Hydrogenophilus thermoluteolus: one gene and its partner. Each later gene encodes a partner of the first gene's protein in a complex. Links are inferred from orthologs where the notes say so. Each region holds a gene or a part of one and is shown on either strand. Other genes may lie near its edges. The genes, in order: uvrB and HPTL_RS08010.

Region 1 (5,840 bases):
CAAACGGAGCGACGAATCGCCGCGCGACGCGTTGACCAGCGAAACGAGAACCCCACAGCCGCAAACCTTAAGCGCCTTGGCCGAATCTGCCGACTCCTCCCTCGCGTCATCGGCTGAATCGGAAACGAGCGCCGAACCGTTGGAACTCGTACTCACGCCGGAGAGCGGCAGCGAATCGCCGGCCAAACGGCGTCGCCGCCGCAGCCGGGGGCGGCGCAAAGAGTCGGCTGCCGAAAGCGAGACCACTGCTCCGACCGAAACCTACGACGCAGCAACCACCGAAACCACTTCGGCGGTAGCGGACACAACCGAGGAGCTTCCGGCTGAAGAACCGACCCCGACCGCACCGTCAGCAGCATCGGCACAACCGGCCGAAACCGCGCGCGAAGCAGCCAAAGGGGCTGAAACCGCACAACCCGAGGCCACCGAACCTGCCGTGACGGCATCCACCGATGCGGCAGAAGAAATAGCAACACCAGCACCCGAGCACGCCGAGAAGGAGCGCGTACCTGACGACGGCATCCTTCCAGAACGGCAGCTCCCGGTACCGGTTACGCCAGCAGTCACGGAAGTAGGGGCAGTAAGCGCTGCTGGCGAAACGACAGATACTCCAACTGCAGCGGACGAAACGGCTCTTGACACCACCCAACGTCCGGAGGCAGAGCCTGGCGCAACCGCGGCAGTCGTGCCGCAAGACGGCGAAACAGCCGAGCAGACACCCGCTGACGAAAAGCCCGGTGCCGAATCGCAACCGGCTGCACCAGAAGCCACGGCACCCGAAGCAGCCGAACCCCAATCCGGTGCGTCGCCTGCGAATGCCGAAGGCTCCGAAGAAGTGCCAGTACTGCTTGCGCCGCTTCCAGTCCCGGAACGGCTCGACGGTTCGCTGGCCGCCATCCCCCCGGGGCGTCCAGCGGTTTCGCAAAACCTGAGTGAAGGCGACCCGCGTGACGGCAACACGGCAACGGAAGCCGCTCTTGGCACCCCTGCGTCGACAACGGACCTACCAGCGGGCGCGGTAGAGGACGCGCCCCACGAAACCCCGCCGACAATGTCCGAACCGGGCGTGCCGCCCGCCAACGCGGCGCCTTCTGCAACCGCTGCGCCATCGTCCCGCAACGCAGAGACGCCGAAGGGCAACGAGTCGCACGAGGTTACGGACGAGCCTGCCCCGCGCCGCGAAACCGATACCGCGGCGCTGCGGGAAATGGTCGCGCAAGCGGGCCTCGTCTGGATCGAAACCGACCCCAGCCGCGTCACTTATCGACCGGTTTTCCCGCAGCCTGAAGGCTTGGGGCGCGTGATCCCGCGCGCCCCAAAGCGCGACGAAGGGCCGCTCATCCAGGTGGAGACGCGGCGCAACTAACCGCTTTGCGTGGCTCGATTGGTCTCTTCCAGCCAATCGAGCCACGCCATCGCCCCATCTTCGATGAGGTCGAGCACCTGCTCGAACCCTTCTCGCCCACCATAGTAAGGGTCTGGCACTTCGTAATTCGGAAACGCGCGGCTTTGCGCCATGAAAAGCGCCAACTGCGCGTGTGCCTCGAGCGGACGCATCCGTTCGAGCAGCGCCAGGTGGCCGCGATCCATTGCCAGAATCCAATCGAAGCGCCTAAAATCGTCGCGGCAGATTTGCCGCGCACGCAGCGTCGACAAATCATAGCCACGGGCGCGCGCGGCCCGAAGCGTCCGCGGGTCCGGTGGTTCGCCCACATGATAGTCGTGCGTGCCTGCCGAATCGACCGTAACCCATGTCCATCCGCGCTGCTGCGCCAGATGGCGCAATACCCCTTCTGCGGTCGGCGACCGGCAGATATTGCCCGTGCACACACACAACAAACGAATCGGCGTCGTCATACTCCCTCCTGAAGCGGAATCGGCAAGGCGTCACGCCACCGTCTCGAACCCGAACACCGACTGCCGCAACGCCAGCAATTGATCGCGCACCGCCGCCGCCTTTTCGAATTCGAGCGCCTCGGCGTGGCGTTTCATCTCGCGCTCCAGCTTCTGAATCGCTTTCGCCACCGCCTGCGGATCACTGCGGTCGAGCTGCGCCAACCAATCCCCGTCCGCACGCGACGCCGCGCGACCGCTTGTACGGGCCGCCGCGCCCTCACCGCTTGCAGGCAGCCCATCGATCAACTCTTTGACCGCTTTGACCACCGAACGGGGGGTAATTCCGTGCGCCGTGTTGTAAGCGATCTGTTTCGCCCGCCGCCGCTCGGTCTCCTCGATCGCGCGGCGCATCGAATCGGTGACCGTATCCGCGTAAAGGATCGCAGTTCCATGAACGTGGCGCGCCGCGCGACCAATCGTCTGAATCAACGACCGCTCGGAACGTAAAAACCCCTCTTTGTCGGCGTCGAAGATCGCCACCAACGAAACCTCGGGAATATCGAGCCCTTCGCGCAACAGGTTGATCCCGACCAGAAGGTCGAACGCCCCCAAGCGTAGGTCGCGGATGATCTCGGCGCGCTCCACCGTGTCGATGTCGGAATGGAGGTGCCGCGCCCGGACGCCGTTTTCGTTGAGAAACTCGGTGAGGTCTTCGGCCATCCGCTTGGTGAGCACCGTCACCAATACCCGCTCACCGCGCGCGATGCGCTGTTTCGCTTCATGGAGCAGATCATCGACCTGCTGCGACGCGGGACGCACCCACACCTCCGGATCGACGAGACCGGTGGGGCGCACCACCAGTTCGACCACCGCGTCGCTCGTTTCCCGTTCATAATCCCCTGGCGTTGCCGAAACGAAAACCGTCTGCGGCATCCGTGCTTCGAACTCCACCCAAGTGAGCGGCCGATTGTCCATCGCACTCGGCAGGCGAAAGCCGTACTCGACCAGATTGGCCTTGCGCGCGCGATCGCCGCGGTACATTCCCCCGATCTGTCCCACCGTGACGTGCGACTCGTCGATGAACAACACCGCGTCGGGAGGCAAATAGTCCATCAACGTCGGCGGCGGCTCCCCGGGCGCACGGCCCGAAAGGTGGCGCGAATAGTTTTCGATCCCTTTGCAAAACCCCACCTCTTCGAGCATTTCCAGATCGAAGAGTGTGCGCTGCTCGAGCCGCTGCGCTTCGACCACCTTCCCCGCAGCAAGCAGCGCTTCGCGCCGCTCCCGCAGCTCGGCCTTGATCGCGTCGATCGCGCGCAACACGGTTGCGCGCGGTGTGACGAAGTGGCTCGACGGATAGACCGTGAACCGGGAAAGCTGCTGCACCACCGCACCGGTGAGCGGATCGAAGAGCTTCAACGCCTCGATCTCGTCGTCGAACCACGCCACCCGCAGCGCCCATTCGGCGTGTTCGGCCGGAAAGATATCGATCGCCTCACCGCGCACTCGGAACGTCCCGCGCACGAAATCGGTCTCGGTGCGCTCGTACTGCATCGCCACCAGACGCTCGATCGCCGCCCGGCGCGAAAGCTGCTCCCCCACCCGCAAGTGGAGGATCATCGCGTGGTAGTCCACCGGATCCCCGATCCCGTAGATGCACGAGACGGTGGCAACAATCACCACGTCACGCCGTTCCAACAGGCTCTTCGTCGCCGACAAGCGCATCTGCTCGATGTGCGCGTTGATGCTCGAATCCTTTTCGATGTAGAGATCACGGCTCGGCACGTAGGCTTCGGGTTGGTAGTAGTCGTAATACGAAACGAAGTATTCAACCGCGTTCTTGGGAAAAAATTCGCGAAACTCGCTGTAGAGCTGCGCCGCCAAGGTCTTGTTCGGCGCAATCACCAACGCCGGGCGCCCAAGGCGCGCGATGACGTTGGCCATCGTGAACGTCTTGCCGGAACCGGTCACCCCCAACAACACCTGGCGTGCCAGACCAGCCTCGAACCCATCGACCAACTGCGCAACCGCCTGAGGCTGATCCCCTGCTGGCGGATAAGGGGCGTAGAGCACGAAAGGGCTACCGGGGAAACGGTGCCACGTCCCGTGATCCGCGCCGTTTGGGTCCGTTGCGACCCCAGGATTCGGCACCGAATCGCCCTGAGGTGCCGTGGTAGAATCGTTCGTCGTCACACGCTTCATTCCCTCATTATCGCAAAAGTTGGAGAACCGCGATGTCACTCTTTGCCAATGTCCCGCTTGCGCCGCGCGACCCGATCCTGGGTCTCAACGAAGCCTACGCTGCCGACCCGCGCTCGAACAAAGTGAACTTGGGCGTTGGGGTCTACTACGACGACAACGGGAAAATTCCGTTGTTGGCGTGCGTGCGCGAAGCGGAAACCGCGATGGCGGCAAACCCGAAACCACGCGGCTACCAGCCGATCGAAGGGCCAGCGCACTACACCACTGCGGTGCAGCACCTGCTCTTCGGCCCCCAATCCCCCCTCTTGGCAGAAAAACGGGTCGTCACCGCGCAAGGGCTTGGCGGCACCGGGGCGCTGCGTATCGGCGCCGACCTTCTCAAGCGGATCGTCCCCGACGCTTCGGTCTATATCTCCGCCCCGTCGTGGGAAAACCACCGCGGCATCTTCGAAGCAGCGGGTTTCTCTGTTCGTGAGTACCGCTATTTCGATGCCCAAACAGGCGGCGTCGATTTCGCGGGCATGATTGCCGATCTCGAAGCCGCACCGGCCCACAGCATCATCGTGCTCCATGCCTGCTGCCACAACCCCACCGGCGCCGATCTCACCGAAGCGCAATGGCAAACGGTCGTCGAAGTCTGTCGAGCCAAAGCGCTCGTTCCCTTCCTCGACATGGCCTACCAAGGCTTCGCCGAAGGGATCGACGCCGACGCGGTTGCCGTGCGCCGCTTCTGCGATGCCGGGATTCCTGTCTTGATTTCGAGCTCGTTTTCGAAGAACTTCTCGCTCTACGGCGAACGGGTGGGCGCCCTTTCGATCGTCACCACCACCGCCGACGAAGCCGCGCGGGTCCTTTCGCAACTCAAACGGGTGATCCGCACCAACTACTCCAACCCGCCGACCCATGGGGCCGCGTTGGTCGCCACGGTGCTCGCCGACTCTGCGCTGCGCCAGCAGTGGGAGACGGAACTCGCGGGCATGCGCGACCGCATCCGAGCGATGCGGCAAGGGCTGCGCGCGCGCCTCGAAGCCGCGGTTCCTGGGCGCGACTTCACCTTCGTCACCGCGCAGCGCGGGATGTTCTCCTACACCGGCCTCACGCCGGAACAGGTCGAACGGCTCCAGCGCGACTTCGGCATCTATGCGGTGCGCTCGGGGCGGATCTGTGTCGCTGCGCTCAACAGCCACAACCTCGATACCGTTGCCGATGCGATCGCAGCGGTGTTGCGCGGCTGATCGCGACTCGCTAGAATGACCTCCATGAGCGTGCAACCGGTCGAGCACATTGAACCGCAGGCGGCGGAAACCGAACTCAAGCCGCCGCCGCTCTTCAAGGTGCTGCTGCTCAACGACGATTTCACGCCAATGGACTTCGTGGTGGAAGTGCTGCAGCGTTTTTTTCACATGAACACGGAACGCGCAGTCGCAATCATGCTCAAAGTCCACCATGAAGGGATGGCCGTCTGCGGGGTCTACCCGAAAGACATCGCCGCCACCAAAGTGGCGCAAGTCACCGAGTTCGCCCGCAAGAACGGCCATCCATTGGCCTGCACCATGGAGGAAGCCTAGCGATGATCGCCCCGGAGCTCGAAGTCACTCTGCACATGATCTTTGCCCAAGCGCGGCAGATGCGCCACGAATATGTGACCGTAGAGCACCTGTTGCTTGGGCTGCTCGACAACCCCTCGGCTTCGGACGCGCTGCGCGCGGTCGGCGCCAACATCGACGGGCTGCGCCGCGATCTGCAGCAATTCATCGACACCCACGTCCCGCGCGTTCCCGGTGAGGGCGATTTCGACACCC
Region 2 (5,862 bases), 1.3 Mb from region 1 along the record:
GTCGAAACCGAAGGACGCGCGATGAATAGTGCCGCTCAAGGCGAAGCGGTGCGCGTGATGCTGCCCAACCGCCAGGTGATCGAAGGCAGCGCCACAGCCGACGGCGCAGTGGTCGTCGAATGAAAAACGGCTCAAGAATTTTCCGCGTGAACCGTTAACTGCGAATACCGGAATCGAGGAACGGGAAACCGATGAAAATCGACAAACCAATTCTGCCACCTGGCGGAGACCCTTCAGTGCGCGGGACTCCATCGACGCGCAAGCCGGAACCGGGCCCAGGAGGGGGTCGTCTGCCTCCTCCTCCATCGGCATCGGCGGACGAAACCGTTGCGCTCTCTTCCCGAGCGAGCCTTCTGGCGCGAGCGGAGCAGATGATGAACGAGGTTCCCGAAATCGACTGGCAGCGAGTCGAGACGCTGCGCGCCGCGATTCAAAGCGGTCAATTCCGGATCCACCCGGAAAAAATTGCCGACAGCTTGGTGCGTGAAGTCGAAGCATTGCTCCATTCCGAATCATGAGCGAAGCGAAGCTGCCCGCGCCCACCGCGACCCAGCAGACCCTCCTTGCGCGCATACTCCAAGAGGAAATCGCGGTGCTGAAAAGCTTTCTGACGGCACTCGACGCCGAACGGCGCGCCCTGCACAGCAACGACCCCGCAGCGATCGAAGCGGCCGTCACGGAAAAAAACCGCATCGCCGACCAGCTTCAAGGGTTCGAGCGCCAGAAGCTGCGGGTGGTGGCAAGCACTGTTGCCGGTGCCGAGTCGGAACAGAAAGCGGTGCTCACCGCGTGGCAACGGTTGCCGCCGCTTGCCGACGCGTGGCATGCAGTGTGTCAACTGGCCAGACAATGTCAGGAGCGCAACCAAGAAAACGGGGTATTGCTGCGAGAGAAACAGCATTTCGTGCAGCAAGCGCTCGACGTGTTGCTCCACAGTCAAGAGCGCCTGAACATCTATGATGACAAAGGGCAATCGCGCTTGACCCTCACGGGGCATTCCCGGAAAATCGGTTCGGCGTGAATGCGTAACGAAGGGGTACGATGGAGCGGTTCGTCATCTTCAACCAAAAAGGGGGCGTAGGCAAATCGACGCTTGCGGTCAATTTGGCGGCAATCGCTGCGGCACAAGGGCATCGCACCTTGTTGATCGACCTCGACCCGCAGGGCAACGCCACGCTCTACGCGCTGGGTGCCATTGAGTCGCCCAAACCCACGCTTGCCGATTACTTCGATCAAACGCTCAATTTTCGCCTCAACCCCTGGCCCAGCGAAGCGTTCGCCCACCCCACTCGGTGGTCCAACCTGGCGGTTGCCGCCAGCGATCCCGAACTGGAAGCGCTCCTGCCCAAGCTGGAGAGCCGCTACAAAATCTTCAAACTCCGTGACCTTTTGGATCAGTTGGCGCCGGCATTCGATCGCGTCTATCTCGACACGCCGCCTGCCCTCAATTTCCTGACCCGCTCTGCGCTCATCGCAGGCCACCACTGCCTGATCCCCTATGACTGCGACGATTTTTCGCGCCGGGCGCTGCTGCAACTCGCGGAAACGGTAGCGGAAATCCGGATCGACCACAACCCGCGCTTGGCCATCTTGGGCATCGTCGTCAACCAGTACCAAACGCGGGCCGGGGTGACGCAACGCGCCGTGGCGCAGCTTGCCGAATCGGGATTGCCGGTATTGGAACCCTTCTTGACTTCGTCGGTGGTGGTGAAAACGTCCCACGAACGGCGCGAACCCCTGATCGCTTTTGCCCCGAAACACCCCTTGACGCAAAAAATGGTTGCGCTCTTCGCCGCGATCGAAGCCCGCGTTCCCCAGTCGTAACGCACTATTGACTGCTGCCGCTCCGGCAACCCCCAGTACCTTTCCCGTTTACAACGCTTCGAGCTTCGCCACGCTCAAGAGCAACCGTTTGACCCCGACACTAGGGCCGAAACGAACCGTTGCCTGTTGGTGCACACCGCTGCCTTCCACTTGAAGAATCACCCCTTCGCCAAACTTGGGATGACGAACCGCTTGTCCTGGCTGCCACGAGGAACCGGGCCGATCACCCGACGTGTGCGCAGATGGCGGGGAAGACGCCGCGCTCGACTCGGCGTCCCATCCCGGCGCACGCGGCTTGCGCCCCGAAAGCGGCAACAACAGCGTTTCGGGAATCTCGGTAACGAAACGGGAAACCGGGCGGTAACGACTTGCGCCATGCCAAAACCGGCTTGCCGCCCAACTCAAATAGAGCCGCTCTTTGGCACGAGTGACCGCTACGTACATCAACCGCCGCTCCTCTTCCAGGCCGGCACCGTCGCCGCCAAAATTGGGGAGCGCATTTTCGTGAGGGAATACCCCATCTTCCAACCCGACCAAAAAAACAGCGCCGAACTCCAGCCCTTTCGCGGCATGCACCGTCATCAGACGCACCGCGCGCTCGTGACTCCCTGCTTGCATTTCCCCCGATTCGAGCGCGGCGTGCTGAAGAAACAGGGTGAGCATCTCGTGCCCGGTCGCCGTGATGCCTTCGCGCGCCATCTCGGTGACGAATTCGTGGCCCGCATCAACGAGCGCCGCCAGGTTCTCCAGCCGCTCTTCGCGCGCTGCGCGATCACGCGTAGCTTCTTCGGCAAAAAGGGCCTGTAAGCCGCTCTTTTCGATCACGAGCGCGATCGCATCCGGAAGCGGCAACGTCGCGGTGGCATCGCGCAGCTCGTCGATGAGCGCCGCAAAGCGCTGGACAGCCGCGCCGCCGCGACCACCAAGCTTATTCACCGCGGCCTCCCAATGCCCTTCGCTCTCAGCCGCAGCGAGCAACTGTTCGACCGTTTTCGCCCCGATACCCCGTGCCGGCACGTTGATCACCCGCAAGAGCGCATTGGTGTCGTCCGGCAACACCAGAAGACGCAAATAGGCGATCGCGTGTTTGATCTCCGCGCGGTCGAAAAAACGCACCCCCCCATAGACACGATACGGAATCCCCGCAGCCAAGAGGTGATGCTCGAAAACGCGCGACATCGCATTCGTGCGGTAGAGCACCGCAATCTCGTCGGCACTCCAGCCGTCGCGAATCAGTGCGCCGATTTCATCGACGACAAATTGCGCCTCTTGCCCTTCGTCCATCGCCTCGAAGGTGCGGATCGGCTCCCCTTCGCCGCGATCGGTCACGAGTTTTTTCCCCAACCGGCTCGCGTTGTTGGCGATGATGGCGTTCGCTGCAGCCAGAATGTTGCCCGCCGAACGGTAGTTGCGTTCGAGCCGCACGAGCTCCGCTTGGTATTCTTGCTGAAAGCGCGCCAGCAACGCGCTCATCGCGCCGCGAAAGCCGTAGATCGCCTGATCGTCGTCCCCGACGCAGAAGAGCCACGCCCCCACCTCACCGGTAGCGACATCGCATGCCAACTGTTGCAACCAACGGTATTGCAACGGGTTGGTGTCCTGGAACTCATCGACCAAGACGTGCTGGAAACGTTGGCGATAGTGCGCCCGCAAGGTTTCGTTGCGGTGCAGCAGTTCGAGCGCCCGCAAGAGCAATTCGGCGAAATCGACCACCCCTTCGCGCGCGCACGCGGCTTCGTACTCCTGCCACAAGGTGAGGAACAATTGCCCGCGCGCGCCTTGTGGCGCGAGCTCCTCCGGTCGCTCCCCGCGTTCTTTGTGGGCGTTGATGAACCCGACGAGTTCGCGCGGCGCCACCATCGCTTCTGGGACCGCCAAACGCTTGAGCAGCCGTTTCACCAACGCCAACTGGTCGGCCGCATCCAGAATCTGGAACGCCGTCGGCAACCCGGCTTCGGTGGCATGACGGCGCAACAGACGGTGCGCGATGCTGTGAAACGTCCCCAACCAAACACCCCGCTGCCCATCCACCGCTGCTGGCACCACCAATTGTGCCAACCGCTCGCGCATCTCCCGCGCCGCCTTGTTGGTGAAGGTGACTGCCAGAATCGCACCCGGATCGACCCCTTCCCGCTCGATCAACCACGCAATCCGGTGGGTCAACACGCGCGTCTTTCCCGAGCCGGCGCCAGCCAATACCAGCGCATGGCCAGGCGGCAGGGTCACCGCACGCCGCTGTTGAGGATCCAGGCGGTCGAGCACACCGTCGGTCATCACGCATCCTTTTCGCCGTACCAGGCGCGATTGTACCCAAGCCGCCCTACTGCCCCCGCTCACGTGGGGATCCCGTCAAGAAAAATCGCGAGAACAAGAACAAACGCTCAAAAAGACTGAACCGAAATTCTTGCCTTATCACTTTTGATGCGATAAAATTCGCGATTACACTGTTTCATGGTGATCTCCTCCTTTCTTTTGAGTGGTTTTGTCTCCCTCCCTCTCCATCTAACCCATGGAGTTCCCGCCCGCGCCCTTCGCGCGGGCTTTTTTTTGCCGCTTGCCTTCGCGCTATACTTCGATTCTTACGCGCATGGCAAGGAATCGCGATGAAAGAGAAGTACGACGCCTTTTCGATCGAACAGACCGTCCAAAACGAGTGGGAAGCCACGCAACCCTTCGCGGTGGCCGAAGACCCCAACCGCCCGAAGTTCTACTGCCTCTCGATGTTCCCCTACCCCTCCGGCAAACTCCACATGGGACATGTGCGCAACTACACGATCGGCGACGTCCTGGCCCGAGCCAAACGGATGCAAGGGTTCAACGTGCTCCAACCGATGGGGTGGGACGCATTTGGGATGCCCGCGGAAAATGCCGCGCTTCAAAACGGCGTACCCCCCGCGCAATGGACCTACAGCAACATCGCCTATATGAAGGGGCAATTGAAACGGTTGGGTTTTGCGATCGACTGGCAACGCGAACTCACCACCTGCCGTCCCGAATACTATCGGTGGGAGCAGTGGCTCTTCAAACGGCTCTACCAGAAGCGGTTGATCTACCGCAAGATGGGTTGGGTCAATTGGGACCCGGTCGACCAGACGGTGCTCGCGAACGAACAGGTGATCGACGGCCGCGGGTGGCGCAGCGGTGCGCTCGTGGAAAAGCGCGAAATTCCCATGTACTACATGCGCATCACCGCGTACGCCGAAGAACTGCTGCAAGGGCTCGAAACGCTCCCCGGTTGGCCGGAACAAGTCAAACGGATGCAAGCGAACTGGATCGGCAAGAGCGTTGGCGCCGAGGTTCGGTTCCCCTACGACGAAGACTCGATCGGCGAAAGCGGTGTGCTCACTGTCTTCACCACCCGTCCAGACACCTTGATGGGCGCCACCTACGTCGCGGTCGCGGCCGAGCATCCGCTCGCGACGAAAGCCGCGCAAAACGACCCGCAATTGGCCGAATTCATTGCCGAATGCCGCCGGGGGTCGGTCGCCGAGGCCGACCTCGCGACCATGGAAAAGAAAGGGATGCCCACCCCCTATTTCGTGCGTCACCCCCTCACGGGCGAAAAACTCCCCGTCTGGGTTGCGAATTACGTCTTGATGGCGTACGGCGAAGGGGCGGTGATGGCGGTGCCCGCGCACGACGAACGCGATTACGCCTTCGCGCAAAAATATCGTCTGCCGATTCGCCAAGTCATTCGTCCCGACGGCTTCACCGGCACGATCGACGGCAGAGGCCCATGGGAAGAGACCTTTGCGGCCAAAGGGACACTGGTCGACTCCGGCCCCTTCACCGGGCTCACGTCGGAGCAAGCGTTCGACGCCATCATCGCCGCGCTCGCGGAAAAAGGGCTGGGTCAGCAGCGGGTCCAATATCGCTTGCGCGATTGGGGGATCTCACGCCAACGCTACTGGGGTTGCCCAATTCCGGTGATTCACTGCGACCACTGCGGTGAGGTACTCGTCCCCGACGAACAACTCCCCGTCGTTCTGCCCGAATCGGTCGAGATCACCGGTCGCGGCTCACCGCTAGCTGAACTCG

Evidence for each region.
Region 2: the proteins of uvrB (region 1) and HPTL_RS08010 are in contact, whole or in part, in a crystal structure (PDB 7EGT), measured with the Thermus thermophilus proteins. The link is inferred for Hydrogenophilus thermoluteolus from one-to-one orthologs. Residues at the interface, in WP_096411307.1 of Thermus thermophilus: Glu23, Leu25, Arg26, Asp27, Gly28, Glu29, Arg30, Phe31, Arg55, Glu326, Asp327, Phe328, Glu379, Ser382, Gln383, His398, Gly400, Arg401; in WP_096412145.1 of Thermus thermophilus: His654, Arg656, Phe657, Gln666, Asp668, Glu669, Lys680, Arg681, Leu682, Ser683, Lys685, Tyr686, Ala687.

What each region holds. Positions count from the first base shown.
Region 1 is NZ_AP018558.1:375,630-381,469, reverse strand. What follows is about bases 1,438-4,386. They hold uvrB (excinuclease ABC subunit UvrB), read right to left. Parts: upstream 3,988-4,386; coding sequence 1,888-3,987; downstream 1,438-1,887. Other genes in these bases: HPTL_RS01725 (amino acid aminotransferase), read left to right, coding at 4,071-4,386; HPTL_RS01735 (low molecular weight protein-tyrosine-phosphatase), read right to left, coding at 1,438-1,857. Outside these bases: HPTL_RS01740 (Rne/Rng family ribonuclease), read left to right, coding at 1-1,366; more of HPTL_RS01735, read right to left, coding at 1,363-1,437; more of HPTL_RS01725, read left to right, coding at 4,387-5,273; ATP-dependent Clp protease adapter ClpS, read left to right, coding at 5,298-5,606; ATP-dependent Clp protease ATP-binding subunit ClpA, read left to right, coding at 5,609-5,840. UniProt on the Escherichia coli protein: The UvrABC repair system catalyzes the recognition and processing of DNA lesions. A damage recognition complex composed of 2 UvrA and 2 UvrB subunits scans DNA for abnormalities.
Region 2 is NZ_AP018558.1:1,648,055-1,653,916, forward strand. Bases 1,486-4,456 are described here. They hold HPTL_RS08010 (UvrD-helicase domain-containing protein), read right to left. Parts: upstream 4,099-4,456; coding sequence 1,873-4,098; downstream 1,486-1,872. Other genes in these bases: HPTL_RS08005 (ParA family protein), read left to right, coding at 1,486-1,824; leuS (leucine--tRNA ligase), read left to right, coding at 4,428-4,456. Outside these bases: flagellar basal body P-ring formation chaperone FlgA, read left to right, coding at 1-123; flagellar biosynthesis anti-sigma factor FlgM, read left to right, coding at 192-518; HPTL_RS08000 (flagella synthesis protein FlgN), read left to right, coding at 515-1,021; more of HPTL_RS08005, read left to right, coding at 1,042-1,485; more of leuS, read left to right, coding at 4,457-5,862. UniProt on the Escherichia coli protein: A helicase with DNA-dependent ATPase activity. Unwinds DNA duplexes with 3'-5' polarity. Translocates on single-stranded DNA with 3'-5' polarity. Initiates unwinding more efficiently from a nicked substrate than double-stranded DNA.